Regions from separate parts of the Secundilactobacillus paracollinoides genome, predicted to be linked through region 2. Evidence: predicted binding sites of a transcription regulator. Region 2 holds the regulator's gene; the other holds the start of a gene.
What was found. The regulator HrcA, encoded in region 2, represses chaperone genes, less so after heat shock. The targets are predictions, from matches to a motif close to TTAGCACTCNNNNNNNNNGAGTGCTAA.

Region 1 (5,305 bases), 1.5 Mb from region 2:
CTCATATCAACATGGTGCTCGCAGCCCGCAATCCCTGCGCGGCTGGCGATATTTGCCACCGTTGTTGGATTATCGCCGGAAATGACCTTCAACGCCACATCCTGATTTGCAAAGTAGGCAAACGTGTTGGCGGCATTGGGCCGCAGTTCATCCGTGATCAACACCAATCCCATCGGTGTCACCGTACCCAGATCATCCGCAGACAGGTGACTCACACGTGCCACAAAGAGCACCCGGTAGCCCTCAGCGGCATATTGGTGCACACGTTTTTGAAGCGCGGGATCCGGCTGTGGCAGGATAAACTCCGGCGCACCCAGTACATAGGCCCCCTGCTCAAACGCTGCCCCGCTCCACTTACGAGCGGAAGAAAGCGGCATGACCTGTGTGGCTGTCCAGTTGGGATTCGGCCAGGCAGTTTTGAGAGCCATGGCGGTTTCGTTATCGTCACCAATCGCGTGAATCAGCCCACTGGTAACGGTTTCAAGTTCCCCTTTAGTCGTTTGACCAAGTGGGACGACTTGGTCTAATTTCAATTTGCCGCTCGTAATCGTTCCTGTTTTATCCAGACAGAGCACGTCCACGCGGGCGAGGCCTTCAATGGCTGGTAATTCTCGCACCAGCACGTGGCGCCGCGCAAGATTCATTGCAGAAACGGCGAGTGACATGGAGGTCAATAACACGAGCCCTTCAGGAATCATCCCGACCATTCCGGCAACCGTTCCTAATATGGCGGCGTTTAATGAATTCCCGTTGACAAGTTTTGAAATAAAGAGTGCGGCCCCCAACGGCACAATGACGATCGTCAAAATTTTAATAATGCGGTTAATTGTTGCCAACAACTGACTGTGGCTGGCGTGCTCGGTCTTGACCTCACTCGATAGTTCGCGAATAAAGCTCTGACTGCCGACAGCTGTCACCTGAGCGACTGCCTGCCCGCTGACCAGAAAGCTCCCGGAGGTCAGTGAATCGCCGACCTGTTTGGCAATCGGCGTCGACTCCCCAGTAATTTGCGACTCATCGACTTCCAACCCCTTCGTTGAAACGATATGGGCGTCCACCGGCAGCTGATCGCCGCGGGTTAAAAAGATCAGGTCGTCTTGCACAATGGCGTCCTGATGGACTTGGATAAGTGCACCATCCCGTTTAAGCTGATACGTGGCTTCCGACAACAGACTCATTTTATCGATCTGTCGTTTCGAGCGAATTTCTTGAAAGATTCCAATTGCCGTATTGAAAAGCGCAACCCCAAAGAACAGCATATTCTTATAGCTGCCGGTAAAGAACACTAAGGCTGCCAGTAAAATGTTAATTAAGTTGAACCAGGTCAGGAGATTATCGCTGAAAATGCGTTTCACTGACCGGGTCAACGCGGGCGCCGGGTCATTCTGCTGACCCGCATCGATTCGTTGCTGTACTTCTGTCTTCGTTAAGCCCGTCTCTAAATTAGTGGGTGTCATCCCAGCGCCTCCTGTTCATTATTCATTACTTATATTGTAACTAAATTTCCCACCATTTGGCCGAAATATGCTGTCGTCTTAAATAAAAGCCAAGAAATGAAAGCGGTTTGATATAATGGAGAGGACGAAACAAATGGAGGATGAGGATATGACGACAAAATTAGACACAGTGAAACTCGCTGATGGCAATGAAATGCCAACGGTCGGCTTCGGAACTTACCTGATCGACACGCAAGAGTTAATGGATAGCACGATCAAAACAGCGTATGAAACGGGATATCGCCTCTTTGATACCGCGCAGTTGTACCGCAACGAGGATCTGCTGGGTGATACCCTGGCCAAACAAAGCATTCCACGAGATCAGATTTTTATTACCTCAAAGGTTGCAGAAATCAGCCAGGGCTTCGACAATGCGATTGCCAGCATTGATGATTCACTGAAACGTTTAAAAACGTCCTACTTAGATTTAGTGATGGTCCACTGGCCAGTTCACGATCATTTTTTTGAAACTTGGAAGGCGCTGGAACAGCTTAAAAAGGACGGCAAGGTCAAATCAATCGGTGTCGCAAACTTTGAGCTGTCCCACCTTGAACTACTAAAGACCCAGGCCGAAGAGATGCCCGTTGTTAACCAGATTGAGTGCCACCCTTACCTGAGTCAAAAACCACTTATTGAATTCGATAAGGAAAATGACATCGTCACGCAGGCCTGGAGCCCCCTTGGTCGCGGCGTTGTTTTGGATGACCCCATGCTCAAGAAGATGGCGGCTCACCATAACGTTTCCGTCGCGCAACTTGTCCTCCGCTGGCACACCACAAACGGCGTCACGATCATTCCAAAGTCTAAAACACCAGAACGTATCCAAGAAAATATCCAGCTGGACTTTGACCTCACCGAAGACGAGATCGACATGATCAACATCATGAACCGCAACCAGCGAACTGGCCGCGAACCTGAACTCGTTTATGAACTTGGAAAACAGTATAAACTGCGGAAGGATTAGTGCTTTGCAGTCGCTGCGTTGCGCCGGTCGGCCCTGCAGGCTGTAGTGGGTCGCTACGGAGCTATTGAATTTCTTTCAGAAATTCAAGGATCTCCTCCGTCTCCCGTGTTTGTAGGCGAGGAAAGGACCCTCACCAACAAACACCGACACTACTGCCTGCAATGCCGACCGGCGCCACTCCGCTTACTATTTGCGAAACGATTAAAATTCCGATGCACGGTTACATCAACTATCAGAACGTTGACCTCAGCATAGTCGCTTAATTCAAGCTCATACCGTATTGCATAATGGTTTACTGTCAGTGGTTAATCAGCAGTCGAGCGCGGATAATCTGCAAACTAGTTTTGACTGAATTTTTGATACTTAGCCGCTCTCAACAGGTAGCTCACAGTCAGTGGAATGGCGCGATTTGGCACGGAGTTGTGGTGTCGATATCACTTGGTGGGCGAGGTCTTCGGCCACCTAGTGATATGCGAGTCGAATGAGATCCACTCGAGAGCCGCACAGCGGAAATCGAGTTAGCTCATTCGCGAGCCACCACTGCGGAGTGCCAAATCGTGCAATGCAACGGACAGATACATCTCATGACAGCATCAGCCTTTAAAAGAAAGTGGCTGTAAAAAAACACCCCGACGAAACCGCCGGGGTGTTTTTGTGTCTTAGTTAGGTTAGATGAGTGTGTGTGTCTTGTTGATTAGCGCGAGTTGATTAGTCGATTTCAATGTGGTGGCTGTCTTTTTGATCTTCAGCAACCTTTGGTAAGGTCAGGGTCAAAATACCGCCATCGTACGTTGCTTTAACGTTATCCTGATCAACACCTGGCAGGTAGAAGCTGCGCGTGATGTTGCTGGAGCTGCGTTCTTGACGTAATACCCGGCCATCTTCGTCCTTGTCTTCCTTTGCAACGTCATGGGAAGCGTTGATTCTTAATGTGTCATCACGGTAGTCAAGGTGAATCCCATCCTTCTTGAAGCCTGGCAATTCAGCCTTTACTTCATAGCCCTTGTCTGTTTCGTTAATATCGGTCTTCATCGTGGAGTTGCCGTTGAAGAAGTTGCGGCCAAAGTTGCCCATGTCGTTGAAAATGTTCATTGGATCAAACTCATTGTTCCGGTTGATTAAATAACGTGCCATAATTAAAACCCCTTTTTTAGTTTTTAATTTAGCAATCTAATATTTAGAGTGCTAACGTTAGTCAAAATTTATCCCGCCGCTCTTTTATCTGCGGGGGGGTGTCGTTAAGTTGCTTAGTGTTTAGTTGATATCAATGTGGTGACTGTCTTCAGTTTCCGGAGCCCGCTTTGGCAACGTCAACTTCAGCAACCCACCATCGTAAGTTGCGGCGATCTTGTCAGCATCCGCGCCTGGCAGGTAGAAACTGCGGCTGATGTTACGTGAAGACCGTTCCTGACGCAACACGCGACCTTGTTCATCCTTATGCTCCTGAGTCAGATCGTGGTTCGCGTTGATCCGCAACGTATCATTGTTATAGTCCAGGTGAATGCCATCCTTCTTGAAACCAGGTAACTCAGCTTTCACTTGGTAGTCGTTCTCGGTTTCTTTGATATCGGTCTTCATGGTGGTGCTGCCCCCAAAGAAGTCCTGGTCGAAGTCATCAAAAACGGTCATTGGATCAAATACAGTGTTTTCATTTGGTAAATAACGCATCATGTTAAAAACCCCTTTCAGCATCTTCATCTAGGTTCGGTCGGTCATTGGAAATAACCCTTAACCAACCTTGCAAGATATATAATAGTCAGTATTGGTCAAAGTTTCAAGCATTTAGCACTCTTTTATTTAGAGTGCTAAAATTAATTTTGCTTGATTGCTTTAAAGCACTGTTATTAAGGCGTTTATACGCATAAATTATTTTCAAAGAATTAGTTAAATAAGGTAAAATTGGAATCGTTTAAAAAATAAAGGTCAATTAATTTATGCATCTGTTCCTGTATGAACGCATAAAAAGGCCGATGCGTTTTTGTGCGCATCGGTCTTTTTATTTGCTTTATGATCTGTCTTTCTTGGCAACCGTGCCGAAATGAGCTCCACAAGGCACGGGACTAACGTGTAACGGACTCTGGCCAAAAAGTCAGGCCCGGACTTTTCGGCCAGAGTTGACTTTCTTTGCAACCGTGCCGAAATGAGCTTCGGAAAACTGAGGGCTACTGCCTAAGCCACTCTGGTAAAAATGCCAAACCCAGGCATTTCTACCAGAGTGGCTTAGGCTCCGCCCTCAAACCGTTTTCCTCCGCTCTCTAGATCTCTTCAATCGGTAAATTCATACCTTTCCAACCTTCCAAAGCGCCGGCTAATTCAAAGGCTTTGAATCCCGCAGACAGCAAGGTTAACAATGCTTCCTTACCTAGGGTCGTCCCAGCATTCCAATCGTACACGACGTAGGTCTTAGACTTATCCAATTCGTCTAAATGGTCGGCCAAATCCTTTGCAGCCAACGCAACAGCACCCTTGATCTGATTCTTCTTGACCTGAGCTGGCGCGTTACGGACATCCAGCACCACCATTTCAGGGTCAGCCTTCTTCATATCGGCTAAAACGGCAAAGTGACTGATGTACAAGCTCAAATACGTTTTTAAAAAATTAATTTTTTCTGTTTCCATGGTTAAGACTCCATTTCTGTTTTCAAATTTGAGGTACCCTGATTGATCTTGTTCAACAACGACGCAAATGTTTTCAGTTCGTCTGGGGTCAACTGACCAAAGAGCGTCTTGACGGCCGCAAAGTTGGCGGGCAAAAATGCATCCAGGGTCGCCTTACCAGTTGGGGTCAACTGCATGTACGTTGCCCGTTTGTCCGTCTCGGAGGCTCTTTTTTGTACCCACCCATC
Region 2 (14,149 bases):
AGTCACGAATCCCATTATCGATACCTTGACGTTGGCGCGGTTCTTATACCCGAATTTGAAGGGGTACCGGTTAAACACGCTGGCTAAAAAGTTCCATGTTGTTTTGGAACACCATCACCGGGCTGTTGATGATGCGGAATCAACTGGTCACTTGAATTATCTTTTCTTGACTGATGCTGAAGACCGCTACGGGATCCAGTATCACGACCAGTTGAATGAACACATGAGTGAAAACGACGCCTATAAACATGCACGGCCGTCACACGCCATTGTGCTGGCCCAAACACAGGCCGGCTTAAAGAACATGTTCCGGTTGGTCTCCATGTCTAACGTTGAGTACTTTTATCGGGTCCCGCGGATTCCCCGCAGCCAACTTGAAAAGTACCGCGAAGGCCTGCTGATCGGCTCAGCTTGTGATTCTGGTGAAGTGTTTACCGCCATGATGCAAAAGGGGTACGCCGAAGCAAAGGAAAAAGCCAAGTTCTATGATTACCTGGAAGTGCAGCCTAAAGCGGCATATCAACCACTGATCGACAGCGGCCTGATTCAAAATCGGACCAACCTAGAAGAAATCCTGGGGAACATGGTCAAACTTGGTGATGAACTTGGTAAACCCGTTGTTGTCACCGGTGATGTGCACTACTTAAATCCAGAAGATGGCATTTATCGGCACATTTTGATCAATTCTCAGGGTGGTGCCAACCCACTAAACAGGCAGAAGTTGCCGGATGTGCATTTCCGGACAACCAACGAAATGCTGGAAGACTATAAGTTCCTGGGCGAGGAAAAAGCCAAGGAAGTTGTCATTACGAATTCCAATAAGATTGCCGATGAGATTCAGGACGTCCACCCGTTGAAAGATAAACTGTACACGCCGCGGATGGAAGGCGCTGAAGACGAGATTCAGAAACGGACGATGAATACAGCTCACGAATGGTACAGTAAGGACTTGCCAGAACTGGTTCAACACCGTCTTGACCGTGAGTTGAAGAGTATCATTGGTAACGGGTTCTCCGTTATTTATCTGATTGCGCAACGACTGGTGGCCAAGAGTAACAAGGATGGGTACCTGGTTGGGTCTCGTGGGTCTGTCGGGTCTAGTTTAGTGGCGACCCTGACCGGAATCACTGAAATCAATCCGTTGCCGCCACACTACCGCTGTCCTAACTGTCAGCATTCTGAGTTCTTTACGAAGGGTGAGTACAGTTCCGGATTTGATTTGCCTGAAAAGAATTGTCCTGAATGTGGGACGCTCATGATCGGCGACGGTCATGATATTCCTTTCGAAACGTTCTTGGGATTTACCGGGAACAAGGTCCCTGATATTGATTTGAATTTCTCGGGGGACTACCAGCCAATTGCCCATAACTACACTAAAGTGTTGTTCGGGGAAAAGAACGTGTACCGGGCCGGCACAATTGGGACCGTTGCCGATAAAACGGCTTACGGTTATGTGAAGGCTTATGAACGGGATACGGAACAGCATTTGCGCGGTGCTGAAATTGACCGATTGGCTAAGGGCGCGACCGGTGTAAAGCGGACCACGGGGCAACATCCCGCTGGGATCATTGTTGTGCCAGATTACATGGACATTTACGACTTTACGCCGATCCAGTATCCAGCCGATGATCAGGACGCGGCTTGGCAAACGACCCATTTTGATTTCCATTCGATCCATGACAACATTTTAAAAATTGATATTCTGGGACATGATGATCCGACGATGGTGCGGATGCTGCAAGATCTAAGCGGCGTTGATCCGTACACGATCCCAATGGATGATCCAGGTGTCATGTCACTGTTCTCAGGGACAGAAGCACTTGGTGTCACGCCGGAGCAGATTCAGTCTAAGACCGGGACGTTTGGTGTGCCTGAATTCGGGACCCGTTTCGTTCGGGGGATGCTTGAAGCCACCCACCCGCAAAACTTCTCAGATCTCCTCCAGATTTCCGGCCTGTCACATGGGACGGATGTGTGGTTAGGAAATGCAGAAGAATTGATCAAAAATGGGACGGCGACCATCGCCAATGTGATCGGTTGTCGTGATAACATCATGACCGACTTGATTCACTGGGGCATGGATTCTGAAATTGCGTTCCAGATCATGGAGCACGTTCGGAAGGGCCGCGGGATTCCCGACGAGTGGCAGGATAAAATGAGGGAAGCAAACGTGCCGGACTGGTACATTGATTCTTGTTTAAAGATCAAGTACATGTTCCCGCGGGCCCATGCGGCAGCCTACGATTTGATGGCGCTGCGGGTCGCTTACTTTAAGGTTTACTTCCCACTGGTCTACTATTCTGCATATTTCTCAGTTCGAGCCGAAGATTTCGACGTCGTGGCCATGTCACGGGGCAAGGAATCCGTTAAGGCACGGATGAAGGAAATTAATGATCAGGGAATGGACGCCAGCACAAAGGAAAAGAATTTGCTGACTGTTTTGGAACTGGCCAACGAAATGCTGGAGCGCGGCTTCAAGTTCAAGATGATCGATATTGAAAAGTCAGAAGCCAACCAGTGGCTGATCGACGGCGACACGTTGATAGCACCGTTCAACGCGGCACCAGGATTAGGGTTGAACGTGGCGAAACAGATCGTTGCGGCCCGTGAAGATAAGCCATTCTTGTCAAAGGAAGACTTAGCAAAACGGGGCAAGGTGTCAAAGACCTTGATCGACTTTATGACTGAAAATGGCGTTCTTGAAGGACTGCCGGATGAGAATCAGTTGAGTTTGTTTGATATGATGTAGAGTGTGGAGCAAGGCGGTTTAGGGGCGGTGTGTAACGGACTCTGACCAAAAAGTCCGGGCCTGACTTTTTGGTCAGAGTCCGTTACACGTTAGCCCCGTGCCTTGCGGAACACGTTTCGGCAATGTGGCAGAAAAGCGCGTCGACTACAAGACATTGCAGCCGAAATGCCCGAACTGGCATTTCTGTCAGAGTCCGTTACACGTTAGCCCTGTGCCGAGACCGGAACACGTTTCGGCAATGTGACAGAAAAGCGCGTCGCCAACAAACCGATGAGGCATAAAAGTCCGAGCCTGATTTTTTTGACCAGAGTTGCTTACACAGGAGCCCTCTCGCCTTGCGGAACACGTTTCGGCAATGTGACAGAAAAGCGCGTCGCCAACAAACCGATGAGGCAAAAAAGTCCGGTCCTGACTTTTTTGACCAGAGTTGCTTACACAGGAGCCCTCTCACTTTGCGGAACACGGTTTCGGCAATGCGATAGGAAAGCGCGTCGCCAACAAAGCGATGTGGCATAAAACCTGATCTTGACATTTTTGTCAGAGTCAGTTACATGGGTTCACTCGTGGAACTGGCTTCTACGCGCAAACAAAAAAGCTGAAGAACTGATTTGCCTTACAAACAAACTACCCTAGAAAAAAAGGGGCTCTCTACCACAGAGAGCCCTTTTTTGCTCCAATCCCACCAAAAAATATTAAAAATTCACTAACAATCAAAAAAATCACACTATATTTCCCAAATTCCCAACGCGTAAACCCAACACACAACGTCCGACTACAAATTCATAAATCGCGAGTTATCGCCGAGATAACAGCAAACAATTGCGTTTTTATACAGTTTGTGCTAGACTATTTATTGTAGATATTTCGGAAAGGAGTGAGCAGCAATGCTCACTCTTTTTAATGGAAAAATGGACACGGAGGTAAAAGATTGGATAATAACGTCGTAGACATTGTCACTAACCTGGCAACGCCAATCGTTGATGCGCACAAGTTTGAACTGGTTGACGTTGAATTTGTACAGGAAGCAAAGAGTTGGTATCTTCGGCTCTATATCGACAAGCCTGGTGGTATCACCATTAACGAGTGTGCCCTGGTTAGCGATGAGGTGGGCGAAAAACTGGATGAACTCGATCCGGATCCAATCCCGCAAGCATACTTTTTAGAAGTATCTTCACCGGGTGCAGAACGGCCCCTGAAGAAGGAACAAGATTATGAACGGGCACTGAACCATTACATCCACGTGTCCCTGTACCAAAAGCTTGACGGTGAGAAGGCCTATGAAGGTACCATGACGGACCTGACACCTGATGAGCTCACGCTAAAGGTGAATTTGAAAGGGCGCATAAAAGACCTGACGATTCCGCGTGACAAAATTGCGAAAGCCAGACTGGCAATTAAGTTCTAAGTTTTTAAAGGAGACTACTAATAATGAGTAAAGAATTATTAGGTGCCCTAGATACGTTAGAGACAGAAAAGGGTATCAAAAAAGAAATCGTGATCGACGCGTTAGAAGCTGCCTTGACCTCGGCTTACAAGCGAAACTACGGCCAAGCACAAAACGTTGACGTTGAATTTGACCAAAAAAAGGGTGACGTTCACGTTTACGCGGTCAAGAAAGTCGTTGATCAAGTGTACGATTCACGGTTGGAAGTGAGCTTGGATGACGCGATGACCATCAGCCGCGGTTATGAAATGGGTGATGACATTAAGTTTGAAGTGACCCCCAAGAACTTTGGCCGGATCGCTGCTCAAACGGCTAAACAGGTCATTATGCAACGGGTTCGGGAAGCTGAACGGTCATTGATCTTTGACCAGTACAGTCAGTACGAAAACGAAGTCATCACTGGTGAAGTTGAACGTCAAGACAGCCGTTTTGTCTACGTCAACTTGGGTAACGTTGAGGCGGTTATGGGGCGTCAAGACCAGATGCCAAACGAAGCCTACGCGATGCACGACCACATTAAAGTGTTTGTGACGCGTGTTGAGAACGCCGCTAAGGGCCCACAGGTCTTCGTTAGTCGAACTGCGCCAGGGTTACTGAAGCGTCTGTTTGAACAAGAAATTCCGGAAATCTACGATGGCACTGTTGAAATTATGTCAGTTGCACGAGAAGCCGGCGACCGGGCTAAGGTTGCCGTTCGGTCTAACAACCCCGACGTCGACCCGGTTGGAACCAGCGTTGGTCCTCGTGGGCAACGGGTTCAAGCCATCGTGTCTGAACTCGGCGGTGAAAACATGGATATCGTTGAATGGACGGATGACGAAGCAGCCTTTATCGCCAACGCGTTGAACCCTGCAGAAGTCATTGATGTCATTTTTGACGAAAACAATGAACGGGCCTGCACTGTGATCGTGCCTGATTATCAGTTGTCATTAGCCATTGGTAAGCGCGGGCAAAACGCCCGGTTAGCTGCCAAGCTGACTGGTTTCAAGATCGATATTAAGTCTGAATCAGAAGCTGAAGAATTCATGGCGCAACACCAGGCTGACGCAGATGCCCAGCCCGCTGATGATGCCGAGGACGTTGCAGAAAATGACAGTGACGATGAAACCGTAGTTGATTCTGAAGAAGTGACTGAGGAAACCGATGTTGTTTCCGATGAGACGACTGACAATGACGACACTGCTGACACAGATGACACCGCAACGGCTGATACGGATGCTGAACCGGACGACGCTGAGACTGACAACGGTACCGACGATTCTGAAACCCTTTAAGGAGGCGTGGAACTGTGAAAAAACGAAAGATCCCAATGCGTAAAGACATTGTGACCGGCGAAATGGCCCCCAAAAAGGAATTGGTCCGGATCGTTCGGGACAAGGAAAACAATGTCGCAGTTGACCCAACTGGGAAAATGTCTGGTCGCGGGGCCTACATCACCTTAAATGTTGATGTTGCCAAGAAAGCCAAAAAAGATCGGACGTTTGATAAGGTGTTTGAAACGAAAGTTGACGATACCTTCTACGACGATTTGATTGCGTACGTTGATCACCAACAAGCACGGAGAGAATTATTTGACAATGGAAAAGCCTAATGCCTTTCTGCAATTACTGGGATTGGTACGACGGGCAAGCAAGCTGGAGTCTGGCGAAGAGTTTGTTTTAAAAGCGATTCGCAACAACAGTGTCCAACTTGTGATCATTGCCAGTGATACTGGTCAGGCAAGTGCCAAAAAGATTCGGGACAAGGCGTCTTACTACCACATTCCGTTGATCGACCGGTATACTAAAAGTGACCTTAGCCAAGCAACGGGCATGTCCCGTACGGCTTACGGCGTGAAAGATCCTGGTTTTGCTAGAAAGTTGAGTACCCTAGTAAACGAATAAAGGAGCGTGAAGATATGGGCAAAAAGCGAATTTATGAATTAGCAAAAGAGCTTAATGTCTCAAGTAAGGCGATTGTTGATACCGCCCAGAACAAGGGGTTTGCCGTCAAAAATCATATGTCATCGTTAGGTGATAATGAGGAACGGCAACTACGGGCGGCGTTCAGTAAACCTAAACCTACTTCGGCCTCCAAGTCACCCGCACAAAACGTAAGTCACTCGCACACAGACGCTGGTGCAAACCAGTCGAGTGCTCATTCTAAGGATAATGGTAATAATAATCATAATATGACAACTAATAATAATCGAAACACCTCAAACAACGGTGGAAACGGCAGCAGTGCTAACCGTCAACATCGTGATGAAACCCATCAAAACCGTCAGAACAACAATCACAGTTCTAACACTCAGCACAGTACGACGAATGGCCAACGGAGCAACAACGGCAGTCAACATGCCAGCACGCAACGGTCAAACAATAGTCAGGGTCGTAGCAATACTACCCGGTCAAACAACGGTAACGGCCAACGGTCAACCACGAGCAGCAACCGTTCAAATAACAGCCAACGGTCAAACAACAATGGCCAACGCTCGAACAATAACGGTGGCGGGCAACGAAGTACCAACGGTCAACGTAGCAACAATAGTAACAACGGCAACCGTTCGAACAACAGCCAAAACCGTAGCAGCAACCGGTCAAACGGTGGGTCATCAGAAAACCGCAGCGGTTCAGGGCGGTTTGGCGGCAGTTTAAACAATAACAACTCTCGCGGCGGGCGTAACGGCAACAGTCGAAACAACCGTAACAACAATAATCGTCGCCGGAACAATAACAAAAAGTACAACAAGAAGAACCAACGGATCAAAGAAGTGAACCATCCAAAGGGTGCTCCAGAACGGAAGGATAAAGCTTTACCTGAAGTACTGAACTACAGCATCGGGATGAACGCCCAAGACCTTGGGAAGATCCTTCACCGGGAACCAGCTGAAATCGTTAAGAAGTTGTTCATGTTAGGTGTGATGGTGAACCAAAACCAGTCACTTGATAAGGACACCATTGAAATTTTAGCTGCTGAATACGGGATCGAAGCACAAGAAAAGGTCGAAGTTGATGTTTCTGATATCGACAAGTTCTTTGAAGAAGAAGAACAAAACACTGACCATCTTGAAAACCGGCCACCAGTTGTGACGATCATGGGGCACGTTGACCATGGGAAGACAACCCTGTTGGATCACTTGCGTCACTCTCACATTACAGCTGGTGAAGCTGGTGGGATCACGCAGGCTATTGGTGCTTACCAACTGAAGCATAACGGCAAGACCATTACCTTCTTGGATACCCCAGGACATGCGGCCTTTACCGAAATGCGGGCGCGTGGTGCTGACATCACTGATATCACCGTTTTGGTGGTTGCTGCTGATGACGGTGTCATGCCGCAAACGATCGAAGCCATTAACCATGCGAAGGCTGCTGAAACACCAATTATTGTGGCCGTCAACAAGATCGATAAGCCGGGTGCTAACCCGAACCACGTTATCGAACAGTTGACTGAATACGGCTTGATTCCTGAAGACTGGGGTGGCGACACCATCTTTGTTCAGATCTCAGCTAAGTTTGGCACCAACATCGATGACTTGCTGGACATGATCCTCTTGCAGGCTGAAGTGATGGAATTACAAGCCAACCCACAACAAAACGCTGCCGGTTCTGTAATCGAAGCGCGGTTGGATAAGGGGCTTGGTTCCGTTGCCACTTTGCTGGTACAACAAGGGACCATGCACGTTGGTGACCCAGTTGTTGTTGGGAACACCTTTGGGCGTGTCCGGACCATGCAAAATGAACGTGGTAAGGACATCAAGAAGGCCGCACCATCAACACCAGTTGAAATCACTGGGTTGAGCGATGTGCCAGAGGCCGGTGATCGTTTCGTCGTCTTTGATGATGAAAAGACTGCTCGGACAGCTGGTGAAGAACGGGCTAAGAATGCCTTGATGGAAGAACGGAAGTCGAAGAACCGTGTGACCCTTGATAACCTCTTTGATACCATGAAAGAAGGGGAAATGAAGGAAGTCGACGTTATTATTAAGGCCGACGTTCAAGGGTCTGTTGAAGCATTGGCTAACAGTTTGAACAAGATCGAAGTTGAGGGTGTTCGGGTGAACATCATCCATACTTCTGTTGGGGCCATTAACGAAAGTGATGTGACCTTGGCTGAAGCAAGTAACGCCATCATCATCGGGTTCAACGTTCGACCAACGCCACAGGCAAAGGCCCAAGCGGACCAAGACGAAGTTGACATTCGATTACACCGGGTCATTTACAATGCCATCGATGAAATTGAACATGCCATGAAGGGTAAGCTGGAACCAACCTATGAAGAAGAAATCATCGGCCAAGTTGAGGTCCGTGAGATCTTCAAGGCTTCTAAGATTGGGACCATTGCTGGTGGGATGGTCACTGATGGTCATGTTTCAAGCGACGCTGATGTGCGTTTGATCCGTGACGGTGTGGTCATTTACGAAGGTAAATTAGGCAGTTTGAAACGCTTTAAGGATGACGTGAAGGACGTTAAGCAGGGTCACGAACTTGGGTTGACCATCGAAAACTACAACGACATTAAAGTCGGTGATGTTGTCGAAGCTTATGTCATGAAGGAAATTCCAATCGAATAACAGCATTGCACATTAAAATAGGGTGGTGAAAGAATATGGCACATTATCGAATTGGTCGACTTGAACAAGAGATTCAACGGGAAGTTAACGATATTTTATTGAAGCGTGTTCGTGATCCTCGCGTTCAGGGCATCACTGTCACGGGCGTCGTTGTGACGGGTGACCTGCAACAGGCAACGATTTACTACAGTATCTTATCTGATCTGGCATCTGACGGTGAAAAGGCAGAGGCTGGGTTGAAGAAGGCTACCGGTCTGATTCGTAGTGAATTAGGCGCTCGGTTAAACATCTTCAAGACCCCAGAACTGTTCTTCGAACGCGACGAATCCGTTCAATACGGGAGTCATATTGACCAACTACTGAATCAGCTCCACCGCGACGATCCGAATCTGTGATGATTTGACGACGTTACGATAAAAAGACACTTTGTAAACCGTCCTCAGTGGGCGATTGACAGAGTGTTTTTTTGTAGACTCTCCACTGTTGAGTGATTCAAAGTAGCGCTTTAATGTCGCTGCGTTGCGCCGGTCGGCCCTGCAGGCTGAGGTGGGTCGCTCCGGAGCTATTGAATTTCTGAAAGAAATTCAAGGATCTCCTACGTCTCCCGTGTTTGTAACCGACCAAGGAACGGTCGCTAACAAACACCGACACCACAGCCTGCAATGCCGACCGACTCCACTACGCTACGATACTTGTAATAGTTCATCGTAGATGGTAAGGCTTCATAGGTAGTGTCATGAAACCCGTTAATTAATCGTTACCTGCAAGTAGAACATGGTGAGAAGCATTGCTGTCAATGATCTGACTCGCAGTCGAGGGCGAATTCTCCGCAAACTAGGGTTAACGCCATTGTGATGCTTAACCAGTAGTAATAAGTAAGTTCAACGAAAGTGGAATGGAGCCATTTGGCACGGAGCGGTGGTGTCGACATCAGTTAGCGACCGTACTTTGGTCGGTTACTGATGTGCGAGACGATGGAGATCCATTCGAGAGCTGCGCAGCAGAAATCGAATTAGCTTCATCGCGAGCCACCACTGCGGAATGTCAAATGGCGGAATGCAACGGACTGTTTATCTAGTGGTGGAAAGAAACGGCATCATACTTCTGTGTAGATTGCTAATTGTAAAAAGAGAAATTAACCCCCAAACCGCTATCAGCAAGTGATTATGATATAATGCTGTATGTGTGCTTATTGCACAGCAGTTGTTTTAATGAACTGTTAAATCGAATTTTAGAATGGAGCATTAAGTTGCGATGAACGGAATTATCCCACTGTATAAAGAGCGCGGCATGACCAGTCACGACTGTGTGAGTCAGCTTCGCAAAATCTTACACCAAAAAAAGGTTGGTCATTCGGGCACGCTTGACCCAAGTGTTGATGGTGTGCTGCCAGTTTGTGTCGGCAGTGCCACTAAAGTGGTGGACTATTTGCTGAATCATCGAAAGGTTTATCGTGGCAGCGTTACGCTTGGCTTTTCCACTGAGACTGAGGATCTAGACGGTGATGAAGTCGACCGGCAACCGCTAAGTGCCCCGTTTACGGATGAGGCAATTGATACTGTTTTACAGACACTCACGGGTGATTTACAACAGACGCCACCAATGTATTCAGCAGTGAAGGTCAACGGCCGAAAACTGTACGAATACGCACGAAAACACGAAACTGTTGAGCGCCCCGTCCGCACCATTCATGTGGCCCGGTTCGACCGGACAGCGCCAAGCACGTTTGATGAAACAACGGGCACCCAGACCTTTACGTTTGAGGTGGAATGTTCAAAGGGCACCTATGTCCGGACGCTTGCCGTTCAAGCCGGTGAAGCATTGGGTGTGCCGTCAGTGATGGCATCGTTGACCCGGGTCGAAAGCGGGGGCTTTACGCTGCAGGAGACGATTTCTCTGGCACAGGTCAAGGCCGCGGTTGAAGATGATGACCTGAGTTTTCTACGGCCACTAGACCGGGCATTGGATAACTACCCTGAAATTGAACTAACGACCGCGCTTTGGCGGGGCGTGCAAAACGGCGTCTGGTTGTTACAGCGAGAGGTCAATAGTGATGCGCCAATTGTTGCATTGCGTTATGATAACGAAATTAAGGCGTTGTACAAATTAGTTGATGATAAGTACAAGCCGTTAAAAATGTTTAGTACGAAGTAGAGAAAGTCGAGATGAGCGAGCATGCAAGTCATTCAGATTCATCACCCAATGTCAGCGGATACGCCGATCAACAAGCCCATTGTTCTTGCTATGGGTTTTTTTGACGGGCTGCATCTTGGACACCAGGCCGTGATCAAACGGGCCAAAACCATTGCTGAGGAACGCGGGCTGCCATTAGCCGTATTGACGTATGACCACCATCCAAAGCTGGTATACGCGAAATTAAGCGCAGATGAAAACAAGTATCTCACCACGAGACAACGTAAGCTGGACCTATTTGAAAAATTAGGGGTGGATATCGTTTACATGGTGAACTTCACGAGTCAGTTTTCAGCCCTGAAGCCGCAGGAATTTGTGGACGAGTATCTGATGGGCTTTCACGCGCAGGTGGTTGTTGCGGGGTTCGATCACACCTATGGACCAAAGGATATTGCGACTATGGCGCGTTTACCAGAATATGCACAGGAGCGATTTGAGATCGTGACCGTGGGTGAGCAGGAAATTGATCATCAAAAAATCAGTTCCAGTCGGATTCGGCGCAATATTACCGATGGCGACATCAAAACGGTCAATGAGCTGCTGGGCTACCATTATCAAACGATTGGCACCGTTGTTCACGGTGAAGCGCGCGGTCGCACGATTGGTTTTCCAACCGCGAATGTCAGTCATGACGTCCACTATTGGCTGCCCGCAGTTGGGGTGTACGTGACCCGAATCAAGATCGGCGACACCTGGTATCCTTCCGTTACTTCTGTTGGCCACAACGTCACGTTTGGTGAAGGTCGGCCCGTGACGGTCGAGGTCTATATCATCGACTTTAACGAAGCGGTTTACGGTGAAGTGGCGACGGTGGAATGGTGCTACCGGTTGCGCGGTGAAGAAAAATTTGCATCAGTTGACGCGTTGGTCACTCAAATGACCGCGGATACTGATCATGCGCGTCAGTATTTAGCGCATGATTTTCATGAATTAGCACTCGACTAAATTAATTGCTAAAAATCACGGTGTAATGCTTGACTTAAAAAACGCCATTTGATACATTATATATGTGTCTTAGCACTTAGGTTAGATGAGTGCTAAAAAGAGGTGATGATCACGTTAACGGACAGACAGAAGATGATTTTAAAGGCGATCGTTCGCGACTATACGAGCAGCGGTGTCCCAGTTGGGTCAAAAGCCTTGGCGGCACAGCTGCCCATGCATGTGAGCTCAGCGACCGTGCGAAACGAGATGGCTGCGCTGGAAGAGTTGGGTCTGATCAATAAGACGCACTCCTCGTCCGGTCGAATTCCATCTGTTAAGGGTTATCGCTACTACGTGGATCATTTGGTTCAACCTGACCCGGTGAAGGCGAATGATATTGATATCATCAAGTCTTCACTGGATGGTCAGTTTTTAAAGATCGACGAGATCATTGAGACCTCGGCCCAGATCCTTTCAAACCTGACCTCGTATACGGCCTTTACGTTGAAACCAGAGCTGCAGGATAGTAAGTTAAGCGGTTTTCGGCTCGTACCGCTGGGTAAACGTCAGGTCATGGCGGTCCTTGTGACTGATAATGGCGATGCTGAGACCCAGACGTTTAACCTCGCACCCGGCGTCACTGGTGACCAGCTTGAAGCTGTGGTTCGGTTGATCAACGACCAGCTGGTTGGCAAGTCCCTGCGAGAAGTCTTGCAGGCACTACAGACCAAGATCCCCCAAGAAGTCACCAAGTACCTCCAGGGTCCGGAAGGGTTCCTTAAGATATTCGGTGATGTGTTAACTCAGGCGGCGCAAGAACGTTACTACGTTGGCGGCCGGCTGAATTTGCTTAACTTCTCGGATAGTAGCGACGTTGACGAGTTGAAGTCGCTGTACACGTTAATGGACCGGACCGATGACATGGCGACCGTCTTAGGCCGACCAAGCGATCATATTCAAGTGAAGATCGGTAGTGAGATGACGAATGCGATCCTGAGAGATTACAGTCTGATCACAGCAACCTATGAGGTGGGCGACCACGGCAAGGGTGTGATAGCTCTGCTGGGGCCGACCCGGATGCCTTACTCACGGATGATCGGGTTAGTCGGCACGTTTAGACAGGAGCTTGCCAAGCGGCTGACGGACTATTATCGTTACTTTGATCAGTAATTTGTGTCATCAATTTGATAAGTAGTAAAGGGGTGTTATGAGTGGCTAAAAATGAAGCAAACAAGCCAGAAGATTCAGCTCAGGCTGACGAGACTGATGCAACGAAGGCCGACCAAACCACGGCGGCTGACGCACAACAGGATTCAAAGACTGACGCAACTGAACCAAATGCAGCTGACCAGGGCCAAGCGGCAACTGATCAGGATGCTCAGGCTGACGATCCGCTTCAAGAGGCCCAGCGTAAAATTGCCGATCTGCAGAAGCAAGTTGCTGATTTAAACGATCGTAATTTACGTTCACAGGCCGAGATTCAAAATATTCAAAGCCGTAACAAGAAGGACCAGGCTGCCCTCATCAAGTATGATGGGCAGCAGTTGGCACACGATGTGCTACCGGCCTTGGATAACCTGGAACGTGCCTTGCAAACGCAGGTTGACGGCGAACAGGGCGAATCATTGAAAAAAGGCATTGAAATGGTTCAAAAACACTTACTGGCTGCATTGACCAACAACGGTGTCACCGAGATCAAGGCAGCTGGCGAGAAATTTGATCCAAACATTCATCAGGCCGTTCAAACGGTGCCGGCTGAAGACGATGATCATAAGGATCACGTTGTTCAAGTCCTGCAAAAGGGCTATCAGCTTAAGGACCGTGTCTTACGGCCAGCGATGGTTGTTGTATCACAATAACATTTTGAACTAAATTAAAATAAGAAGGTATTGCATAAATGGCAAGTAATAAAATTATCGGTATCGATTTAGGGACGACGAACTCAGCTGTTGCTGTTCTTGAAGGTAACGAACCAAAAATCATTCCAAACCCAGAAGGCGGTCGGACGACACCTTCAGTTGTTGCTTTTAAAGACGGCAAGCCACAGGTTGGTGAAGTTGCCAAGCGGCAAGCAATCACAAACCCTAACACGGTTTCTTCAATCAAGAGCCACATGGGCGAAGCCGGCTACAAGGCCAGCATCGACGGCAAGGACTACACTCCACAAGAAATCTCAGCATTCATCCTGCAATACATCAAGGGCTTTGCTGAAGACTACATTGGCGACACGGTGACCCAGGCTGTCATTACGGTGCCTGCTTATTTTGACGATTCACAACGTCAA

Region 1: the regulator HrcA is predicted to act here: its motif matches at 3,623-3,649, upstream of AYR61_RS03550 (Hsp20/alpha crystallin family protein).

Annotation. Positions count from the first base shown of each region.
Region 1 is NZ_CP014912.1:867,764-873,068, forward strand. Features, by position in the region: gene AYR61_RS03540 (cation-translocating P-type ATPase) at 1-1,457, opposite strand, end outside; gene AYR61_RS03545 (aldo/keto reductase) at 1,606-2,460, shown strand; gene AYR61_RS03550 (Hsp20/alpha crystallin family protein) at 3,169-3,594, opposite strand; gene AYR61_RS03555 (Hsp20/alpha crystallin family protein) at 3,715-4,131, opposite strand; gene AYR61_RS03560 (rhodanese-like domain-containing protein) at 4,716-5,078, opposite strand; gene AYR61_RS03565 (MarR family winged helix-turn-helix transcriptional regulator) at 5,081-5,305, opposite strand, start outside.
Region 2 is NZ_CP014912.1:2,566,549-2,580,697, forward strand. Features, by position in the region: gene AYR61_RS11190 (PolC-type DNA polymerase III) at 1-2,749, shown strand, start outside; gene rimP (ribosome maturation factor RimP) at 3,678-4,154, shown strand; gene nusA (transcription termination factor NusA) at 4,178-5,467, shown strand; gene rnpM (RNase P modulator RnpM) at 5,482-5,784, shown strand; gene AYR61_RS11210 (L7Ae/L30e/S12e/Gadd45 family ribosomal protein) at 5,771-6,076, shown strand; gene infB (translation initiation factor IF-2) at 6,091-8,748, shown strand; gene rbfA (30S ribosome-binding factor RbfA) at 8,784-9,143, shown strand; gene truB (tRNA pseudouridine(55) synthase TruB) at 10,003-10,902, shown strand; gene ribF (riboflavin biosynthesis protein RibF) at 10,924-11,886, shown strand; gene hrcA (heat-inducible transcriptional repressor HrcA) at 11,992-13,035, shown strand; gene grpE (nucleotide exchange factor GrpE) at 13,077-13,724, shown strand; gene dnaK (molecular chaperone DnaK) at 13,763-14,149, shown strand, end outside.